Thiocystis violascens DSM 198: one gene and its partner. The protein of the gene in region 2 binds, or shares a complex with, the protein of the main gene of each other region. Links are inferred from orthologs where the notes say so. Each region holds a gene or a part of one and is shown on either strand. Other genes may lie near its edges.

What was found.
Region 1: the proteins of dapF (region 2) and THIVI_RS17545 are in contact, whole or in part, in a solved structure (PDB 5YGU), measured with the Escherichia coli proteins. The link is inferred for Thiocystis violascens DSM 198 from one-to-one orthologs.

Annotation. Positions count from the first base shown.
Region 1 is NC_018012.1:3,949,703-3,953,014, reverse strand. Bases 188-3,181 are described here. They hold THIVI_RS17545 (RNA pyrophosphohydrolase), read right to left. Parts: upstream 1,958-3,181; coding sequence 1,418-1,957; downstream 188-1,417. Other genes in these bases: THIVI_RS17540 (histidinol-phosphatase), read left to right, coding at 2,249-2,905; ptsP (phosphoenolpyruvate--protein phosphotransferase), read right to left, coding at 188-1,229. Also shown: more of ptsP, read right to left, coding at 1-187; THIVI_RS17535 (acyl-[ACP]--phospholipid O-acyltransferase), read left to right, coding at 3,191-3,312. UniProt on the Escherichia coli protein: Master regulator of 5'-end-dependent mRNA decay.
Region 2 is NC_018012.1:2,608,435-2,611,751, reverse strand. Bases 180-3,178 are described here. They hold dapF (diaminopimelate epimerase), read right to left. Parts: upstream 2,095-3,178; coding sequence 1,264-2,094; downstream 180-1,263. Other genes in these bases: lysA (diaminopimelate decarboxylase), read right to left, coding at 2,807-3,178; THIVI_RS11550 (class I SAM-dependent methyltransferase), read right to left, coding at 2,091-2,810; THIVI_RS11560 (DUF484 family protein), read right to left, coding at 555-1,253; xerC (tyrosine recombinase XerC), read right to left, coding at 180-512. In the rest of the region: more of xerC, read right to left, coding at 1-179; more of lysA, read right to left, coding at 3,179-3,317. UniProt on the Escherichia coli protein: Involved in the succinylase branch of the L-lysine biosynthesis and in the biosynthesis of the pentapeptide incorporated in the peptidoglycan moiety. Catalyzes the stereoinversion of LL-2,6-diaminopimelate (L,L-DAP) to meso-diaminopimelate (meso-DAP).

The DNA of each region.
Region 1 (3,312 bases), 1.3 Mb from region 2 along the record:
TCGGAGCGAACCGCTGGGCCGGGGGCGACATAGACGCGCCCGCGATACCCGTCCACCACCATTTCCCGTCCCTCGGCCCGCCCGACCGGTAAATCCGCGACACCCATCGCTGCCGGCACGCCCATGCCGCGCGCCAGAATCCCGACATGGGACGACCCCGAGCCGGTGGTGGAGACGATGCCGACGAGCTTTTCGCGCGGCACGTCGGCGATCTGCATCGCGCTGATTTCCTCACCCACCAGGATCGTCTGGGGCGCGTACTGGATTGGCGCGGCGGTCAGATTCTGGAGGTGCATCAGCACGCAGCGCCCCAGATCCCGGACATCGGACCCCCGCTCGCGCAGATAGGCATCGTCCATGTTGTCGAAGACCTTGGCGTGTTCGGTGATCGTCTCGCGCAGTGCCCCCGGCGCCCAGTTGCCGGCGCGAATGCGCGACAGGGTGCCGTCGATCAGGGTGTCGCTCTCCAGCATCAGGCGCCAGGCGTCGAACAGCGCCATGTCCTCGGTGCTCAAAAGCTTTTGGGTCCGCGCCGCGAAGCGATCCAGGTCATTGACCACATTGCGCACCGCGCGCCGAAAATCCTCCTCCTCCACATCCAAGCTGTCGGGACGGCGATCCGGGACGGCATCCAGATCGGCCGGTGGATAGACCACGACCGCTTGGCCGATGCCGATTCCCGGCGAGGCGGGCAGCCCGGGCAGAAAGCGCTGCGGAATGCCGTCATCCTGAAGACGCACCAGTTCGCCACTGGTCCGGGCATAGGTGATGGCCCCGGCGAGTTGCGACGCCAGGGTCATGACGAAGGTGACTTCGTCCTCCTCGAAGTGGCGACGCTGGCGCTGGCGCAGCACCAGCACGCCGAGCACCTTGCGATTCTGGATGATGGGCGCGCCCAGAAACCCGTGATAACTCTCCTCGCCAATGTCGACGATCCGTTCGTAGCGCGGATGGGTCGCGGCGTCGTCGAGATTGATCGGTTCGGCGCGCTCGCTGACCAGACCGATCAGTCCGCGGCCAAGCTCCAGACGCACCCGCCCGACGACATTGCCGCTCAGTCCCTCGGTCGCGTGCAGGATATGACAGCGGTTATCGAAATCGTTGAGATACACGGAGCAGACATCGGCGCCGACCGCCTGTTTGACGCGACGCACGATGATCGTCAGCGCCTGCTCGAGATCCTGGGCGTTATTGACTTCCTGAACGATACGCCGCAACGACTCCAGCATACTGAGCGGAGGACTCGCGAGGAGAAAGGTTGGATTCTCTGACAAGCGGATACCTGGATGAACAGACAAGGGAGAAGGCGAACATTCGGCATGCCCGGTTGACCGCGACAGGCGCTCGGATCCAATGGGATAGCAGGCGCCTGCGGGGACCGCTCATACGATGTCGAACCGTTGTATCGAGCGCCGCTCTAAGGATGGCGCTGGCGCAGAAACCCCGCGACCCCGGTAAAGTACTCCTCGTGTCGCGGCAAGCCCTCGGGATAAAGGATGGGCGCCAATTCCTCAAGCGCCTGTTGATAGACGCGACGCTTGAAATAGACGACTTCCTGGAGCGGCTGCCAATACCGGACCCAACGCCAGGCATCGAATTCGGGTTTATCCGTGGTATCGAGGCAGAAGGCGTCCTCCCCGCAATCCACCCGGAGCAGGAACCAGACCTGCTTCTGACCGATGCAGGTCGGCCCGCAATGCCGACGGATATAGCGCTTGGGCAGATGGTAACGCAACCAGCCCCGGGTGCTGCCCAGAATAGTGACCTGTAAGGCTTTCAGGCCGACTTCTTCCTCAAGTTCCCGGTACATCGCTTCTTCGGGAGTTTCGTCGGCATTGATGCCGCCCTGGGGGAATTGCCATGCATTCTGGCCAACACGGCGTCCCCAGAATAAGCGACGATCCCGATTGCTCAGAATAATGCCGACGTTGGGTCGAAAACCGTCGTGGTCGATCAAGGAATCGTCATCCTGTTGTCAGGTCTATGCCCATTCTTCCATATCCGAGTTGTTTCCGGCAAGCGATGCACTACGTAAGCGATTGCTAATCAAGAGCTTGCTCGGGCAAGATGATTCCCGACGCCAATTCCGCGCCCGGATGACCGGTCCGGGAGCGGCGCGCAATCTGGGATCGGAATCTCGAATTGCCGACGATCGGCGCGAATCGCGACGGTTTGCTCGCCAACTGCCGGATTTTTCCGTCTCAACGACTTTTTCACGACCACGCTTTTCCTGGGAGTTCTCCGGTCCATGGCCCTGTCCATCTTCGATCTCGACAATACCCTGCTCAATGGCGACTCGGATTATCTCTGGGGACGCTTCCTCGCGCGCGAGGGCATCGTGGACGGCGATCGTTACGAACGCGAAAACGAACGCTTCTATCGCGACTACCGGGCCGGAACGCTGGACATCCAGGAATTTCTGCGCTTTTCGCTGAGACCGCTCCGCGATCACCCCCGTCAGCGGCTGGAGGCACTGCGCGAGCGGTTCGTCGCCGAGCTGATCGAGCCGATCATGCTCGCGGCGGCGCGTGAGTTGATCGCCAAGCACCAGGCCGCCGGCGATACGCTCATGATCGTGACGGCGACCAATGCCTTCGTGACCGCGCCCATCGCCGCGCGTTTCGGCATCCCGCACCTGATCGCGACCCAGCCGGCGGAATCGAACGGTCAATACACGGGCGAAGTCGAAGGCGTGCCGGCCTTTCGGGAAGGCAAGGTCATCCGCCTGGAACAATGGCTCGCCGAGCATCGGCGGGATCTGACCGGAAGCACCTTCTACAGCGACTCGCACAACGACCTACCGCTTCTGGAGCGGGTCGAGCGACCCGTGGCCGTCGATCCGGACACCCAACTCCGCGCCATTGCGGAATCCCGCGGCTGGACCATCCTCTCCTTGCGGGATTGACCGCTAAAAAAATCCTGTCAATCCGGCGAAATCCTGTTAAACCGCATCCAGAGCGAGAGACTGAGTTTCGAGTGAGTTCGACGTTTGGCGCATCCACGATGCCTTGGCAGGACGCGGTTTAAAATTTCTATTTTTATTCGCTTAAACCGCGCCCGCTCCGACCGTCACAGAGGCTGCCGAGGTTGTTTTAATCCATAAACATCGCCTACCGCGCTGGGCGCGGTTTAATCCTGTCCATTCCGCGCCAAGGATCCACGGGGATCGGCGCATCATGAGGCACCGTCCATGGGCCAGTTATTTCGCATCGCCGGCTTCATCTCCTTCATCCTGATGCTCTTTCTCAATGCCTTCGTCGACCTGGGGCATAAGATCGTCATCCAGAACACGCTCTTCAAAACCTATGACGG
Region 2 (3,317 bases):
ACCGAGAGTTCGCTCTCGCTCATATCGATGTCGCCCAGATTCACCCCGACCAGCTCCGCCAGACGCAGGCCCGAGGAATAGAAAAGCTCGATCATCGCGGTGTCGCGGATCGTCAATACATCGTCGTCGGCATGATCCAGGAGGCTGCACAACTGGTCCGCGTCGAGCGTGACCGGCAGCTTGCGCGGAGTTTTGGGTGCGCGCACGCCGACGGCGGGGTTGGCGTCCGCGCGGCCCTCGCGCAGCAGCCAGCGGTAGAGACTGCGCAAGCTGGAAAGTTCGCGCTGCAGGGTCTTGCCGGAGGCGCCGTTGCGGTGGCGCCAGGCAATGTATTGACGCACCCTCTGTGCGTCGAGCCGGTCGATCGCTCCGGTCTCGGTGTCGGTCAGCCAGGCGGCGAGACGTTCCAGGTCGTGGCGATAATTGGTCAGGGTATGGTCGGCCAAGCGACGCTCATGGGCGAGATGGGCGATAAAAGGTCCGATCGGATCTGGAGATGTCTCGGCGTTCATCGATGGCGATTCGTACGTCAATGGACTCGATACGAACGGACGTTAAAAATGGCTGCACGGCGCGAGCGGAACCGCTTTCAGCTTATGGCTGACGATTTCGCCAAGCTGGTCGAGCAGGTCGGTGCCCATCTCGGGGCGAAAGCGTTCCGGATCCGCGCTGCCGATGGCGAGGACACCGGATTGGCCATCGGCGAGGATCGGTATCAGGGCCGCGGTCCGCATGGCGACGCCCATTTCGCCGAACAGGATGACGCCTTTCTCTTCGTTCAAGGGGCCGCAGAGTGCGTGTTCGCGCTCCACGAAATCACGGAAAGCCGCGGTCAGCGGATCCAGTTGGTCGTTTTCCGCCGGCGCTAGAGGGAAGAGCTTGAGGCTGACCGCCTCGGCGTGGAACTCCCGGCGCAGACCGTCCTTGAGGAGGTGACACAGGTGCTCTGGATCGTTGACCGACAGCAGTTGCAGCACCAGACCATGCAGACGGGCGGACAGCGTTTCATATTCCCGCGCGCGGGAGATTAGGTGGCTGAGACGGTTGCGCTCGGTCTCAAGCTGTTTGCGCAGGATCCGCACCTGCTGCTCGATCAACGAGATGGTGCCGCCGGTGTGGTGCGGAACCCGCAGGGCAAGCAGTAAATCCGGGTTGTGCTCGAAGAAGGTTGGATGATTGAGCAGATAGTTCGTCACTCGCGTGTTGAGTTCGGGATCCTCGGGTGTGGCCGGTTCGGCTTGCTGACTGTTCACGACTGTGCCCTCATGGATCGATTTCCCCCTGGAACACGGTTTCGGCCGGACCCGTCATCCAGACCGTCTGGGATAAACCGCGCCACTCTATCATAAGATCCCCGCCCGGCAGACTGACCCGCGCGCGGGTGTCGAGCAGGCCGCGCAAGCGTCCGCTGACGACCGCCGCGCAGGCCCCGGTGCCGCAGGCGAGGGTCTCGCCGGCGCCGCGTTCATGGACGCGCAGGCGGATGTGCGCCGGGGTCAGGATCTGCATGAAACCGACATTGACCCGGCGGGGAAAGCGCGGGTGCGACTCGATGAGTGGACCCAGACGGGCGACCGGTGCGGTCTCGACATCCTCGACCAGCAGCACGGCATGCGGATTGCCCATGGAGGCCGCGCCGATGGTCAGCGTCTCGCCAGCGACCTCCAGGTCGTAGGTTGGGCTTGAGGTGTCGGCCTGAAAGGGGATGCGCTCGGGCGTCAATTCGGGCGGTCCCATGTCGACCCGGACCTGTCCGTCCGGTGCCAGATAGAGCCGGATCGCGCCGGCGGCGGTCCCGACCGGGATCTCGTCGCGGTCGCTCAAACCCTGATCGCGGACGAAACGCGCGAAACAGCGGGCGCCGTTGCCGCACTGTTCGACCTCGGAGCCGTCGGCGTTGAAGATGCGGTAGTGGAAGTCGGTGCCGGCCAGACGCGGCGGCTCCACCAGCAGGATCTGATCGCAGCCGATGCCGAAGCGCCGGTCGGCGAGGCGGCGAATGGTCGCGGGGTCGAGATCGACGCGTTGACGAATGGCGTCGAAGACGACGAAGTCGTTGCCGAGTCCATGCATCTTGGTGAAGCGCAAACTCATGCTTCGACTCCGCTCAGCACAGGTGCTTCGGCTCCGCTCGACGCCGGGCCGGGCAAACGTCCCGAAACGGCCAGATGGCGGTTGCTGACGACCGCAACCTCCAGCGCGGTCAGTCCGGCCTCGGCAAGCTGGGCGACGACCTCCTGGGGCTCGAAGGCGGCGAACAGCGAATTGCGGAAGTCGGTGCGCAGAATCTCCGGGGCGCCATCGGCATAGGTCGCTACCAACGCCTCGGCCCAACCGGCGGAGGCCGGGCGCATCAGGTCCATGACGAGCACCAGCGCGCCCGGCCGAGCGGCCTCCCGAATGCCGCGCCAGAGTACCTGCGGATCGTGCAGATGATGCAGCAGGCTGTTGGACAGGATCAGGTCGTAGTGGACGCTCGGAATCTGCGTGGAGGGGATGATGTCGCGGATCAACCGGCAACGCGGCGCGACGCCGGGGAGCCCGTCCAGCGCGGTTTGCGCAAGGTCGAGCATGGACTGGGCGCCGTCGAGCGCGTCGCAGGTCGCTTTCGGGTAGGCGCGCAAAAAGCGGATGCTGATGTCCGCCGGACCACAGCCGAGATCGAGCGCGCGCGCGCCATGCAGATCGCCGGGCCGCATCTGTTTCAGCAGTTCGATAAACAGCGTGTTGGATTCGGAGAAATCCGCCTCGGCATAGGCGAGCGCCTGCTCGACGCCATCCATTAACTCGGGTTCGAGACGGCGTTTCACGGCAGCACGGACTCCCCCGCGAAGAGGCTGGCGACGGTCTCGCGTTCCCGCACCAGCGTCGCCCGGTCGCCATCGACCATCACCTCGGCCACGCGCGGTCGGCTGTTGTAGTTGGAACTCATGGTGAAACCATAGGCGCCGCTGCCGCGCACGGCGAGCAGGTCGTCCTCGCGCAGGGCCAGGGTGCGTTCCTTGCCGAGAAAGTCCGCCGTCTCGCAGACCGGCCCGACCAGATCGTAACGGGCGGGGTCGGCGTCGGTCGCGCGCACGACCGGGACGATGTCCTGGTTGGCCTGATAGAGGGCGGGGCGCAGCAGGTCGTTCATGGCCGCGTCGAGAATCGCGAAATGGCGGTGCTCGCCGTGTTTGAGATATTCCACGCGGGTCAGGAGGATGCCGGCATTGCCGGCGATGGCGCGACCGGGCTCCAGGATGACCTCATAGGGGCGGCTGGCGAGCTGATAACTCAGGGCGGCGGCATAGGCTGCGGGTTCCGGCGGATGTTCC